One region of the Actinoplanes sp. NPDC051475 genome, then DNA from elsewhere that is predicted to be linked to it. Evidence: riboswitches for the same ligand, from Rfam matches in the RefSeq annotation. Region 1 holds a riboswitch; the other holds the start of a gene.
What was found. A riboswitch is a leader RNA that binds a small molecule or an ion and turns the genes downstream of it on or off. The one in region 1 is predicted to bind glycine.

Region 1 (7,167 bases):
CGCGCAGAGCCTAGTATCTCGCCCACAGGAGGTGGGGTGTGCTCCGACGGCAGGATGTGGGACACCGGGTGGTGGTTCGCCGGATTGTCGGTGTTTCCCAGGATCGCCCACTTTTCACGGACGCGCTCGGCGAGCTCGTGGAACTGACGGAGACGGATCTCACTCTCGCCACCGCCAAGGGCACGCTCCGGGTTCCCCTGAAGGACGTCCACCGGGCGAAAAGGGTGCCCCCGGCACGCCGCCCGCCGGCCGCCGACGTGGTGGCCCTCGAGCTGGCGGCCAACGACGGGTGGCCGGCGCCGGTGCAGGCCCGGCTGGGCTCCTGGATCCTGCGCGCGGCCGACAACTGGACCGGGCGCGCCAACTCGGCCCTGGCGGTCGGCGACCCGGATCGCACCCTCGAGGAGGCGATCGACGCGGTCGAACAGTGGTACGCGGCCCGCGGCCAGCAGCCGTTGATCAACACACCGATGCCGCTCGCCGCCCCGGTCAACGCGGCGCTGGACGAGCGCGGCTGGACGGCCCGGCCCCTCACACTCGTGCAGACCGCGCGGGTGGCGGCGCTGCTTGAGGTCCTGCCGGCGCGCGCCGACCTGCCGACGGTCGAGCTCGCCGACTCCCCCACCGACGGCTGGTACGCGATGGTCGCCGAGCACAAGGGCACGCTGCCCCGGACGGCCATCCGGATTCTCACCGGCGTACCGGATGCGGTTTTCGCTCATGTTCGCGACGCCGACGGTGAGCTGCTCGCGGTGGCCCGGGGCGCAGTGAGCGGGCCCGACCGGTGGTTGGGCGTTTCGCTGTTGCAGACCGCTCCGGCAGCACGGCGGCAGGGCCTGGCCGCGCATGTTCTGCGGGCGGTGGCGCACTGGGCGGTGCAGCACGGGTCGGCGCGGGCCTACCTCCAAGTGGAGGAGCGCAACACCCCGGCGGTGACGCTGTACCAGAAAATGGGCTTTGCGACCCACCACACGTACCTGACCCGCGAGGCGCCCGTGGGTTGACGCCGGGTCGCGGGCGTAACTACCGTAAGCAGGACAAACGAAGATCGCGCCGCATGAACCGCTGCGGGAGAGCTCCCGGCCGCGCCCGGGGCGCCGAAGGAGCAACTCCTCCCCGGGAATCTCTCAGGCACAGATACCGCTCCGGTCAGGCGACTCTGGAAAGCCGGGACACCGATGTCCCGCACCCACGGTGCAAACCGTCGTCACGACGGTGAAGCTCTCAGGTCCCATGACAGAGCGGGGAGGCCGCCCCGAGCACAGGGAGCCTTTTCCGTGGCGATCAGCGCGTTCGACCTCTATTCGATCGGCATCGGCCCGTCGTCGTCACACACCGTCGGCCCGATGCGGGCCGCCAAGCTCTTCGCCGCCGGCCTGGCCGACCCGACCCTGATTTCCCGGGTACGCGCAGAGCTGTTCGGCTCCCTGGGCGCCACGGGTCGGGGCCACGGCTCGGACACTGCCGTCATGCTCGGCCTCTGCGGCGAGGACCCGGAGACGGTCGACACCACGCGGGTCGGGGAACGGGTCGCCGCCATGCGCGCCGAGGGGCGCCTGCTGCTGGCCGGCAAGCATCCGATCGCCTTCGACGCCGACGCCGACCTGGTGCTGAACCGCCGGGAGAGCCTGCCGTTCCACCCCAACGGCATGCGGTTGCGGGCCTTCGGCGCGGACGGCGAGCTGGTCGCCGAGCGCACCTTCTATTCCGTCGGCGGCGGTTTCGTGGTGGAGGACGGCGTCGTCGCCGATCGGGACGACGCGACGGCGGTGCCGTTCCCGTTCGCCTCCGGTGCGGAGCTGCTGGAGATCTGCCGCCGGGAGGGCCTGCCGATCTCCGCGGTCATGCTCGCCAACGAGCGGGCCTCGCGACCGGCCGCGGACGTACGGGACGGGCTGCTGCACATCTGGGACGTCATGCAGGGGTGCGTCGAGCGCGGGCTGCACGCCGAGGGGATCCTCCCGGGTGGTCTGCGCGTACGCCGCCGCGCCCCGGCGCTGTGGCGTGACCTGATCGCCCACTCGGACACCGACCCGTTGCACGTCATCGACTGGGTCAACCTCTACGCGCTGGCGGTGAACGAGGAGAACGCCGCGGGCGGGCGGGTCGTCACCGCCCCCACCAACGGTGCGGCCGGGATCATCCCGGCGGTGCTGCACTACTACACCCGGTTCGTTCCCGGCGCCGACGACGAGGGCGTGGTCCGCTTCCTGCTCACGGCGGCGGCTATCGGCGTACTCATCAAGGGCAACGCCTCCATCTCGGGCGCGGAGGTCGGCTGCCAGGGCGAGGTCGGGTCGGCCGCCGCCATGGCGGCGGGCGCGCTCTGCGAGGTGCTCGGGGGTACGCCGGAGCAGGCGGAGAACGCCGCGGAGATCGCGCTGGAGCACAACCTCGGCCTGACCTGCGACCCGGTCGGCGGGCTGGTACAGGTGCCGTGCATCGAGCGCAACGCGATCGCTAGCGTGAAGGCGATCAACGCGGCTCGGCTGGCCGGCAACGGCGACGGTACGCATCGGGTCAGCCTCGACACCGCGATCCGCACGATGCGTGACACCGGCCGCGACATGTCGACGAAGTACAAGGAGACCTCGCTCGGCGGCCTCGCCGTGACCGTGGTCGAGTGCTAGGACTGTACGGATAGTCGTACACTGGGCGGCATGGATGTCACCTTCGCCGGCGACGGGTCGGCCACCATCGTTCCCACCAGCGAAGAGGCCGCGGCCCTGGGCGAGGAGTTCGGCGAGCTGCTCACCTGGTTCGCCACCACCCTGACCGCCCTGAGCTATCTGCGCACCGGCGACACCGACGAGTTCGACCGCAAGACGTGGGCGCACATGCTCGCCACGGCCGAACGGCACCTCGGCGGCCGCCTCGACGGCATCCGCGACGCCCTGATCCGGGCCCACGCCACGGTCGGCGGCACCTACGGAGAGGTGGCCAAGGCGATGGCCGTCGCGCGATCCACCGCGCAATACCGGCGCGACAGGGTCACCGCGAGCGCACCGAGCGAGTGGGAGCGGTGGGCGGTCAGCGGCGCACGATCCGGCGGGGCTTAGTCGTCTTCGCGATGGTGAACGCCTTGAGCGACTTCGAACGGTAGTCGCGCCCGAGCGCCGTGGCGACCCAGTAGCCGAGGAGGGTGCCGACGATCGCGAAGCCGCCGTACAGCCAGACCTGGGAGAAGAAGTTGCCCGCGCCGCCGGAGAACGGGTAGTCGCCGCTCACGAACGGGCCGACCAGGATGGTGAGCAGCATCGCGCCGGCCGCCGCCGCGGCCAGCTCGGGCAGCCAGGTGCCGAGCCGGACCCGCTGGGCCCACCGGTAGGCGACCACCGCGAGCACCAGGCCGACCACCGCGAACATGACGATCGATACCTTGTTCTCCGCGGAATCGTTGTCGGGGAAGGCGAAGCGCGTCACCAGGCGCGCCACCACGTTGATCGCGAACAGCGCCGCGGCCAGCACCGCGATCGACACCCAACGCTGCTTCATGACGCCCTCCCGGACGGACTCACGGCTCCTCGCCGCAGACGAATCGTGGCTCGGGATCGTAGCGCCAAGTGAACTTCTTGCGCTCGACCTCTTTGCCATCCTTGCGGATGACGCGCCACGCATCCTGTGTGAAACCTGGGAGTCCGCTGCTGGTTATGCACTTCGGGCCGGGCTCGCGGTGGACCGTCGGCGGGGAGGTGAGGTTGCGGCGGGGGCTGCGTACCGTCTTGACGCTGTCATAGACCTTGGTGCTCCACATCGAGACCGTCACCGACCTGCTCGTGTACGAGGTGTCGATGAAGATGCCCCACGGCGTGGTGTTCCTGAACTTGAGATCGAGCGTCGGGTAGAAGATCGTCGACTCGATCACGGCCGGATAGCGCGAGAAGTAGAACGAGTGCGGCTTGTGCTCCACGTCCTCGAGCCCCGCGTAGTAGGCCGCGTTGAACAGCGTCGTCGTGAACTGCGATGCGCCGCCACCGACCCCGGGCTCCAGCTTGCCGCCGACGATCACCGGAGCGTCCTGGTAGCCGGCCGCGTAGTCGCGCTCGCCGGTGTGCCCGTTGAGGGAGAAGGTCTCGCCCGGCCGGACCACCGCGCCGTCCACGGCCCGGGCGATCGTCATGATGTTCTGGCTGCGCGGCGAGCTCGCGCCGCCGGTGAAGTAGGTGGTGAAGGTGGAGACCTTCTCCTTGATGCCGAGCCCGGCGATCTCGGCCTCGGCGACGGCCGGCTGCTGCTCGGTCGGGACGGCGTCGACCGCACGGGGTGCCGCGGCGGGCAGCACGGCCAGCAGGGCGGTGCCGAGCGCGGTCAGGTCGACCATGTCGCCGGGGGTGCCGGCCACGACCGTCGGCTTGCCCTTGACCAGCACGATGCGCGCGTCCGCCGGCTCCTTCTCGACCTTGGCGAACTCCTTGGCCGCGGCCGCGTGCAGCCGCTTGCCGTCGATCGCCGGGGTGAGCAGGCCGTCGTCGTCCGATCGGAAGACCAGCCCCGCGGCGATCGCCGCCGGCGAGAGGGTGAACGACTTGCCGGCGACCCGTACGGTCACCGGCGCCGCCACGGCCGGCACCGCCAGGTCCCGCACCATGGCGTCGACCTGCTCGCGGCTCGTCGCCGGCGGCCGCTCCACCAGCGGGACCCGGGCCGTGCCGCCGGTCAGCCAGGCCTTGCGGACCTCCCTCGCGGCGGCAGCCGGGTCGAGGCCGCGGCCCGTCGCCGGATAGGTGGGCTTCGGGGTGAGCCCCGCCCACGCGATGCCGGGCTTCTTGAGCGTGACCTTAGGGTCGAGCTGCTTGCGCAGGACCGTCTCGAGTTTCTCCTGATCGAGCTCGATCACCGGCGCGACGCTGCGCTCGCCGAGCAACGACAGGTCGCCCTTGATGGCCCGGCCCACGGTGAGGTCGACGTTCAGCTTCAACGCGATGTCGGCGGCCTCGACCCGCAGGGCCTGACCGTCCAGGTCGACCGCGACGGGGTCGCCGGTGCGCGGGCCGAGGGTCTCGGTGAGCCTGCGCTCCGCCTCGGTGCGGGACAGGCCGCCCAGGTCGACGCCGAGGACCCGGGTGCCCCGGGGGACGTCACCGCCGTACGCCCAGGCCGCCACCCCGGCCGCGGCGATCAGCGCTGCGGCGACCGTACCCACGACGACGATCCGCCCGCGGTTGACCGACCGGGACTCCCCGGCGTCGACGGCGGCCGGCGCTTCGGAGACAGCGGTCACGGCTGGGTCACCGCCGGCCTCAGAATCGCCCGGTACGTGTAGACCGCGAACGTCAGGCTCCCGACCAGGATCATCACCAGGGCCACCCAGTCCTTGCCGCTGACCAGGTAGTCCCCCTCGGTGGTGCGGCCGCCGGCGGCGAAGAACATGAACGCGGTCCACAGGCCCCAGGGCGGAGCCAGAGCCCAGCGCCGCCCCACCGTCGTGACGGCGAACCACGAGATCGCATAGTTGGCGACCGCGGCGACCAGGATCGCCACGCCGATCGGCGTACCGCCGATGCGCAACGGCGTCAGGAAGAGCTCGAGCAGCGCGGAGACAACCGTCGCGAGCAGCGAGATCACCACGCCCGCGGTCCTGATCACGCGCTCGAGGCCGGCCCGCGGCGGCTGCGGCTCCTCGGTGGGCGGCGCGGACGCCGGTGCCTCCAGCGTCATCGCCCCGCCACGTTGCTGAACAGGTCGCTCTCCCACTTGTGCGGGCCGGTCACCTCGCCGCGCTCACCCTTGGCGAGCGTGAAGTACTCGACGCCCATGAACTCGCCGCCGAAGTCGCCGGCGATGCCGTACAGCCAGGAATTGTCGGGGATCTGGGTGGCGTGCGCGCGCATCGCGGCGACCTTCTGCTCGTAGAAGTCGGTGCCGTCGATGCGGGCGGCGATCTCGTCGTCGGGGTGGCCGAACGGCAGGTCGTCGACGTTCTCCACCTCGGCGAACGGGTTGTCGTCCAGCGCCTTGAACGCCTCCATGCCGCCCTCGAGCACGCTGCGGGGCATGGCGGTCCAGTAGATCTTCTCGGGCCCGAACCCCTCGGCCTCGGCGAGCTCCGCGGCCCGCATCGCGACCCGGTGCGCCTGGATGTGGTCCGGATGGCCGTAGAAGCCGTTGTCGTCGTACGTGATGAGCACCTGGGGGCGTACCTCCCGCAGGATCTCCAGGCAGTGCGCCGCGGCCTCGTCGAGGTCGGCCTGCCAGAAGGCCCGGGGATGGTTGTTGGTCTCCAGACCCATCATCCCGGAGTCGCGGTAGCGTCCCGCGCCGCCCAGGAAGCGCTGGTCGGTGACGCCGAGCGCGGCACAGGCGCGCCGCAGCTCGCCGATGCGCCAGCCGCCGAGCTGGTCCGCCTGGCGCGCCTCGAGCTGCGCCAGCTCCGGCACGTGGATCTCGCCCTCCTCGCCCAGCGTGCACGTCACCAGCGTCACGTGGGCGCCCTCGGTGACGTAGCGGGCCATGGTCGCGCCGGTGCCGGTGACCTCGTCGTCCGGGTGGGCATGCACCAGCATGAGGCGGCGTTCGGGCAGGGTGTCGGTCACCCGCGCCACTTTACGCGCGCCCTGTCCCGCCGCTTCGTCTGCTGTTTGGCCCCCGCGGGTGGTGTCCGATCAGCGATGCTGGTCGGCGTGGAGTATCCCGAACTCGCCGACCGCACCGGCCGGTTCCGCTTCGGCGCCCCCCACGCCGTGACGGTCGGCGGTGACGGTGCCCGGGTGGCTTTCCTGCGCTCCGTGGGGCCGTACGACCCCGCGGCGGCGCTGTGGGTCCTCACCGTCGCGTCCGGGGCGGTGACCAGGATCGCCGACGGGCCGATCGACGCGTACGCCGGCTCGGCCGACCTGTCCGTGCTGGCCTGGGCCCGCGACGGCCGGCTGCACTGCTCGGGCGTCGAACGGATCGCCACGGCCCCGGTGGTGGACCCCCGCCCCGATCCGACCGGGGGCGCCGTCGCGTACACCACGCCGGACGCCACGCTGCGGGTGATCGGCGAGGACGGCGTGGACCAGCTGCTCGCCGGGGAGCCCGGCAGCGGCGTGTCATGGGGTGTCGCCGAGCCCGCCGCGGCCGACTTCGGGCGTACCCGGGGCTGGTGGTGGTCCCCCGACGGCAGCCGCATCCTGGCCGTCCGCAGCGCCGGCACGGTCAGCCTGCACCTGCTCGACCTGCACGGCG
Region 2 (7,167 bases), on a different contig from region 1:
TTCGCCGTGCGGTCCACGCCCTCCGGGAAGCCGGCCAGCGACCGCGGGTACGCGTGCTCCCACTCGTCCGCCGACACCGCCGCCGCCGTATGCGGGGCGTGGTGCAGCGGGTTGTCGTCGCGCGGCCACTCCCCCGCGGCCACCCGGTCGATCTCGCCCCTGATCGCGATCATCGCCGCGCAGAACCGGTCCAGCTCCGCCAGGTCCTCGCTCTCGGTCGGCTCGACCATCAGCGTGCCCGCCACCGGGAACGACATCGTCGGCGCGTGGAAGCCGTAGTCGATCAGCCGCTTCGCCACGTCGTCCACCGACACACCCGTCGCCTTCGTGATCGGGCGCAGGTCCAGGATGCACTCGTGCGCCACCAGGCCCTCGTTGCCCGCGTACAGCACCGGGTAGTGGTCGCGCAGCCGCGCCGCCACGTAGTTGGCCGCCAGCACCGCCACCGCCGTGGCCTGCGCCAGGCCGTCCGGGCCCATCATCCGCAGGTACGCCCACGAGATCGGCAGGATCCCCGCCGAGCCGTGCGCCGCCGCCGACACCGCGTGATGGTCGCCCGGCTCGAGGGGGTCACCGGGCAGGAACTCGGACAGGTGCGCGCGCACCGCGACCGGACCCACACCCGGGCCGCCGCCGCCGTGCGGGATGCAGAACGTCTTGTGCAGGTTCAGGTGCGACACGTCGGCACCGAACTTCCCCGGCCGGGCGAAGCCCACCAGCGCGTTCAGGTTCGCGCCGTCGACGTACACCTGGCCGCCGGCGTCGTGCACCTTGCCGCACAGCTCCGCGATGCCCTTCTCGTACACGCCGTGGGTCGACGGGTACGTCACCATGATTGCCGAGAGGGCGTCCCGGTGCTTCTCGATCTTGGCGTCCAGGTCCGTCAGGTCCACGTTGCCGTTCTCGTCGCAGGCCACCACGACCACCCGCATGCCCGCCATCACCGCGCTGGCCGCGTTCGTGCCGTGCGCGCTCGACGGGATCAGGCACACGTCCCGGTGCGTCTCGCCCCGCGACCGGTGGTAGCCGCGGATCGCCAGCAGGCCCGCCAGCTCACCCTGCGACCCGGCGTTCGGCTGCACGCTCACCGCGTCGTACCCGGTGATCTCCGCGAGCCAGCGCTCCAGCTGCGCGACCAGGGCCTCGTAGCCCGCGGTGCGCGACGTCGGCGCGTACGGATGGATGTTCGCGAACTCCGGCCAGGAGACCGGCTCCATCTCCGTGGTCGCGTTCAGCTTCATCGTGCACGAGCCCAGCGGGATCATGCCCCGGTCCAGCGCGTAGTCGCGGTCCGACAGCCTGCGCAGGTAACGCAGCATCGCCGTCTCCGAGTGGTAAGACCGGAACACGGGGTGCGTCAGGAAGTCCGACGTGCGGGCCAGCTCCGCCAGCCCCGACCCGGCGGGCGCGCCGGCCGTCGCCCCGAACGCCGCCAGCACCGCCTCGACGTGCGCGGCCGTGGTCGTCTCGTCGCACGCCACCGACACCCGGTCGGCGTCCACCAGGCGCAGATCGATCCCGGCCCCGGCCGCCGCCTCGACCACCGCCGCCGCCCGGCCCGGCGCGTACGCCGTCACCGTGTCGAAGAACCGCGAGTGGGTGACCTCCACACCGGCCTCGGCCAGGCCACCGGCGACCGCGAGGGCGTGCCCGTGGACGCGGCGCGCGATCTCCCGCAGCCCCTCCGGGCCGTGGTAGACCGCGTACATGCTCGCCATCACCGCGAGCAGGACCTGCGCCGTGCAGATGTTGCTCGTCGCCCGCTCCCGGCGGATGTGCTGCTCCCGCGTCTGCAGCGCCAGCCGGTAGGCCGGCGCCCCGTCCGCGTCCCGCGACACCCCGACCAACCTGCCCGGCAACGACCGCTCCAGCCCGGACCGCACCGCGAGGTAGCCCGCGTGCGGACCACCGAATCCCAGCGGTACGCCGAAACGCTGCGTCGTGCCGGCCGCGATGTCGGCACCGATCTTCCCCGGCGCCCGCAGCAGGGTCAGCGCCAGCAGATCCGCGGCGACCGTCACCAGGGCACCGGCCTCGTGCGCCGCCTCCACCAGCGCCGCGTGGTCCCGCACCGCGCCGGACGCCCCCGGATACTGCAGGTGCAGGCCGAAGAACTCCGCCGGCAGAGCCGCATCCGTGTCCAGGTTCACCTGGCGCAGCTCGATGCCCAGCGGCTCCGCCCGGGTCCGCAGCACGGCCAGCGTCTGCGGCAGGGTGTCCGCGTCCACCGCGTACACGTTGCTCTTGCTCTTCGACGATCGGCGCGCCAGCGTCATCGCCTCCGCGACCGCCGTGCCCTCGTCGAGCATCGACGCGTTCGCCGTCGTCAGCCCGGTCAGGTCGGTCACCATCGTCTGGAAGTTCAGCAACGCCTCCAGGCGCCCCTGACTGATCTCCGGCTGGTACGGCGTGTACGCCGTGTACCAAGCCGGGTTCTCCAGCACGTTGCGCCGGATCACCGCCGGCGTGAAGGTGCCGTGGTAGCCGAGCCCGATCATCGAGGTCGTCACCGTGTTGCGCCCGGCGATCTCCCGCAGCTCCGCGATCGTCTCCTCCTCGGAGGCCGCGGCCGGCAGCTCCAGCGTGCCGTGCCAGCGGATCACCTCCGGGATCGCGGCATCCATCAGCGCCTCGAGGGATGCGTACCCGATCGCCTTGAGCATCTGGGTCTGAGCGTCCGGATCGGGACCGATGTGGCGATGTGCGAACGTCATGGCGGCTCCAGGGGACTTCCGAGGTCGACGGGCAACCTCCCCCTCTGTCATACCCACGAGTCGGACATACCCACGAGCGCACTTCAGAGTCGCCTTCCCCCGCGGTCCTTTTGCCTGAGAGGTTCCGGGGAGGATTTGCCCCTTCGGCGCCGCCGGCGGACCGGTGGTCTCTCCCGCGTGGGTGGTACGGCTGCGTTCAACCTACCAGCGGACGGATGTCGATCACGTGTCCCTAGGCTGTGGCGTGTGACCTACTCCCCCTCGGACGACCGCTACGCCACCATGACCTACCGCCGCGCCGGTCGCAGCGGTCTCAAGCTGCCGGCGATCAGCCTCGGCCTCTGGCACAACTTCGGCGACGCCCGCCCCCTCGAACGGCAGCAGGCCATCACCCGCCGCGCCTTCGACCTCGGCGTCACCCACTTCGACCTGGCCAACAACTACGGGCCCCCGCCCGGCAGCGCCGAGACGAACTTCGGCCGCATCCTGAGCACCGACTTCGCCGCCCACCGCGACGAGATCATCGTCTCCACCAAGGCCGGCTACGCCATGTGGGACGGCCCGTACGGCGAATGGGGCTCCCGCAAATACCTGGTGTCGTCGCTCGACCAGTCCCTCAAGCGGCTCGGCCTCGACTACGTCGACATCTTCTACCACCACCGCCCCGACCCGGAGACCCCGCTCGAGGAGACCATGACGGCCCTCGACGCCGTCGTCCGCGCCGGCAAGGCCCTCTACGTCGGCATCAGCAACTACAGCGCCGAGCAGACCGCCCAGGCCGCCGCCATCCTCCAGGAACTCGGCACCCCGCTGCTCATCCACCAGCCCTCCTACTCGATCCTCAACCGCTGGATCGAGCGCGACCACCTGCTCGACACGCTGGAACGCGTCGGCGCCGGCTGCATCGCCTTCAGCCCCCTGCAGCAGGGCCTGCTCACCGACCGCTACCTCGGCGGCATCCCCGACGACTCCCGGGTACGCACCAGCGTCTTCCTCGACGAGAGCGACCTCGACGCCCGGACGATGGGCCGCATCCACAGCCTCGACGACATCGCCCGGCGCCGCGGCCAGAGCCTCGCCCAGCTCGCCCTCGCCTGGGCCCTGCGCGACCCGCGCATGACCAGCCTCATCATCGGGGCCAGCAGCGTCGAGCAGCTCGAGACCAACGTCGCGGCGCTGCGGAACCCGGCGCTGAGCCAGGAGGAGCTCGACGCGGTCGACGCCACCGTCCTCGACCTGTGACCGACTTTCCGCCCCACACGATCCTCGCGGTCGTGGTCGGCTCCCGCGCGTACGGCCTCGACGGGCCGGACTCCGACCACGACCGCCGCGGCGTGTACGCGGCACCCACCCGCGCCTTCTGGCACCTCGACAAGCCGCCCACCCACCTCGACGGGCCCCACGACGAACAGTTCTCGTGGGAGATCGAACGGTTCTGCACCCTCGCCCTGCAAGCCAACCCGACCGTCCTCGAAGTGCTCTGGTCACCCCTGGTCGAACACGCCACCGCCGACGGCCACGAACTGCTCGGCGCCCGCGCCGCGTTCCTCTCCCGGCACGTCGCCCACACATACGGCGCCTACGCCCGCGACCAGCTCAAGCGCGTCGCCGCCCGGCGCGCGCGCACCGGCGAGACCAACCGCAAACAGGCGATGCACATGATCCGGCTGCTGCTGGCGGGCGCCCACGTCCTGCGCACCGGCGAGATCCTGGTCGACGTCCGCCCGCTGCGCGACCGGCTCCTGCTGATCAAAAACGGTGGAGAGCGGTGGGAATCCGTGGTCTCGTGGGCCGACGAGCTGCAGGCCGACCTGGCCGCCGCCGAGGCCGCCAGCGAGCTCCCGGACGAGCCTGACCGGGCCGCGATCGACGCGCTGCTCACCGGCGTACGAGAAAGGGGTCTGAAGTGACCGTCAACGTGCCCGCCTGGGCCGCGGAAGCCGCTGCCCTGCCCTATCCCACGGTTTTCGTGACAGTCAGCGGCGCCCACCTCTACGGCTTCGCGTCCGTCGACAGCGACCTCGACCTGCGCGCCAGCCACGTCCTGCCGGCCGCCGAGGTCGTCGGGTTGCGAACCGGCCCGGAGACGATCGCCTCCGACACCTGGCGCGACGGGGTGGAGCTCGACGTGGTCAGCCACGATCTGCTCAAGTTCGCCCGCCTGCTGAACAGCCGCAACGGTTACGTCCTGGAGCAGCTCCTGTCGCCGCGGGTCGTCACGACCTCCGAGATCCACCGCGCGCTGATCGCGCTGGCTCCGGACCTGATCACCAGCCACCATGCCCACCACTACCTCGGGTTCGCCGCCACGCAGGAGCGGCTGTTCGCCAAGACCGGGGAGCTCAAGCCGGCCCTGTACACGCTGCGGGTGCTGCACACGGGCATCCACCTCATGCGCACCGGAGAGGTCGTCGCGGACCTCGGGGTGCTGAGCTCGCTGGCGTACGTGCCGGAGCTGATCGCGATGAAGCGGTCCGCGGAGCACGGGGCGTTCCCCGACTCGCTGCGCGACGAGGTGGAGAAAGACGTTGCCCGGCTGCGCTCGGAGCTCGAGGCGGCGCGTGACGCTTCGACTCTCCCCCAGCACGCCGATCCGGCCGCGGTCGAGGCGTTGCACGAGCTGGTCGTGCGTACCCGCCTTAGCTGAAGCATTTGTTCCGGTTTGTGGTGTGGTGCTCCGCGCGTAAAGCATCCTAGGAACCTAGGGGTTATCCGTCGGTGCGGGTTGCGGTCTACGCTGGTCGTCATGTCCACCCGCACGCTCGACGGCCCGGTCGTCCACCTGGCGCGGCCGCACCGGCCCGTCCTGGTGGCCGGGACCCTGGGCGAGCTGAGCGGCCCGACCCACGGACTGGTCGAGCTGCCACTGCGCCTCTGGTGGAATCCCCAGCGCGCGTTCGACCTCGGCGAGCACACGATGCTGCTGTGGATGTACGAGAACGTGCTGCGCGAGGCGGTGCGCGTGGACGAGCTGCGCGACCACATCGACGGGGCGACGCTGGTGCGGGTCTGGCCCGAGTTGAACCTGCCGCGGGGGGTGCGGGCGGCCTGGGAGGCCCGGCACCCGGCACTGCGCCGCGCTGCCCACGCCGCCTGACCCTTTCACTCCCCCCAGACGGACCTTCCTCCTTGAGCTGGTTGACCGATCCCTGCTCTTCGACAATAGTTAGGTGTGTGCCTAAGTATCACGACGAGCTCGACGCCGTGCTCCGCGCTCTCTCGGATCCGACGCGTCGGGCCGTCGTGGAACGGTTGGCGAAGTCCCCAGCCGTCGTGTCCGACCTCGCGGCACCGTTCTCGATGGCGTTGCCGTCGCTCATGCAGCACCTGCGCGTCCTCGAGAACGCGGGACTGGTCACGTCGCAGAAGCACGGACGCGTCCGCACCGTGAGCCTGCGACCGGGCGCCCTCGACGTCCTTCACCTGTGGCTCGACGAGCAACGGACCCCCGCAGAACGCCAGGCCGACCGGCTCGGCATCCACCTGACCCGCACCAGCCCGAAGGAAATCTGACATGACCCGTGTTCGCATCGACCTGTTCGCCTCGCTGGACGGCTACACGTCGGCCGGCCAGACCGCGGAGAATCCGATGGGTGAGGACTGGGGGCGCCTCACGGCGGCCTACGCCGCTACCCGCACGTTCCACGAGCGCGTCTTCGGGGACACCAGCGGCGCCGGCACGACCGGCATCGACGACTCGTACGCCGCCGCGCACTTCGAGGGCGTCGGCGCCGAGATCATGGGCGCGGCCATGTTCGGCCTCCACACGTTCCCCGACGACCCGGACTGGAAGGGCTGGTGGGGCGACCAGCCGCCGTTCGGCACCCCGGTCTACGTCCTCACCCACACCGCACCGCGCCCGTCGATCCCGATGCCGGGCGGGACGACATTCCACTTCCGCAGCACCGCCGCCATCGAGGACGTGCTCGCCGAGGCGACCGAGGCTGCCGGCGGCCTGGACGTGCGCGTCGGCGGTGGGGTCAGCACCGCGCGCGCCTTCCTGCGCGCCGGCCTGGTCGACCACTTGCACGTCATGATCGCCCCGATCCTGCTCGGCCGGGGCACCCGGCTGTGGGACGACCTGCGCGGCCTGGAGCTCACCCACAAGGTGACGACGGAAGTGGCCGAGAGCGGCACGACCCACGTCACCTTCACGCGATAGGACCTGCAGATGACGATCGAACGCCGACTGGCCCGCGCCGGATTCACTCTCACCCGCGACTACCCCGTTCCCGTCGAGCGCGTCTGGGAGGCGTTCGCCGAGGAGGATCAGAAGTTGGGCTGGTGGGGTGCCGGCGACGCCATCGAGCCCGGCGAGTGGGTGTTCGACTTCCGCGTCGGCGGACGCGACGTCGCCGAGGGGAAGTTTCACAACGGTCCGGTCTCGCGGTACGAGGCCACGTACACCGACATCGTCGAGCACGTCCGCATCGTCACGACGTACGACATGTGG

Region 2: linked by a shared signal. The riboswitch ahead of gcvP (aminomethyl-transferring glycine dehydrogenase) and the one ahead of AB0368_RS28410 (L-serine ammonia-lyase) in region 1 are both predicted to bind glycine.

Annotation. Positions count from the first base shown of each region.
Region 1 covers NZ_JBFAZZ010000015.1:112,119-119,285, reverse strand. Annotated here, with positions in the region: gene AB0368_RS28415 (GNAT family N-acetyltransferase) at 39-1,004, shown strand; glycine riboswitch at 1,059-1,153, shown strand; gene AB0368_RS28410 (L-serine ammonia-lyase) at 1,278-2,630, shown strand; gene AB0368_RS28405 (hypothetical protein) at 2,661-3,059, shown strand; gene AB0368_RS28400 (hypothetical protein) at 3,031-3,495, opposite strand; gene AB0368_RS28395 (VanW family protein) at 3,515-5,221, opposite strand; gene AB0368_RS28390 (hypothetical protein) at 5,218-5,658, opposite strand; gene mshB (N-acetyl-1-D-myo-inositol-2-amino-2-deoxy-alpha-D-glucopyranoside deacetylase) at 5,655-6,533, opposite strand; gene AB0368_RS28380 (prolyl oligopeptidase family serine peptidase) at 6,621-7,167, shown strand, end outside.
Region 2 covers NZ_JBFAZZ010000001.1:673,718-680,884, forward strand. Annotated here, with positions in the region: gene gcvP (aminomethyl-transferring glycine dehydrogenase) at 1-2,714, opposite strand, end outside; glycine riboswitch at 2,807-2,900, opposite strand; gene mgrA (L-glyceraldehyde 3-phosphate reductase) at 2,961-3,956, shown strand; gene AB0368_RS03095 (nucleotidyltransferase domain-containing protein) at 3,953-4,624, shown strand; gene AB0368_RS03100 (nucleotidyltransferase domain-containing protein) at 4,621-5,361, shown strand; gene AB0368_RS03105 (hypothetical protein) at 5,461-5,811, shown strand; gene AB0368_RS03110 (metalloregulator ArsR/SmtB family transcription factor) at 5,889-6,227, shown strand; gene AB0368_RS03115 (dihydrofolate reductase family protein) at 6,229-6,876, shown strand; gene AB0368_RS03120 (SRPBCC domain-containing protein) at 6,886-7,167, shown strand, end outside.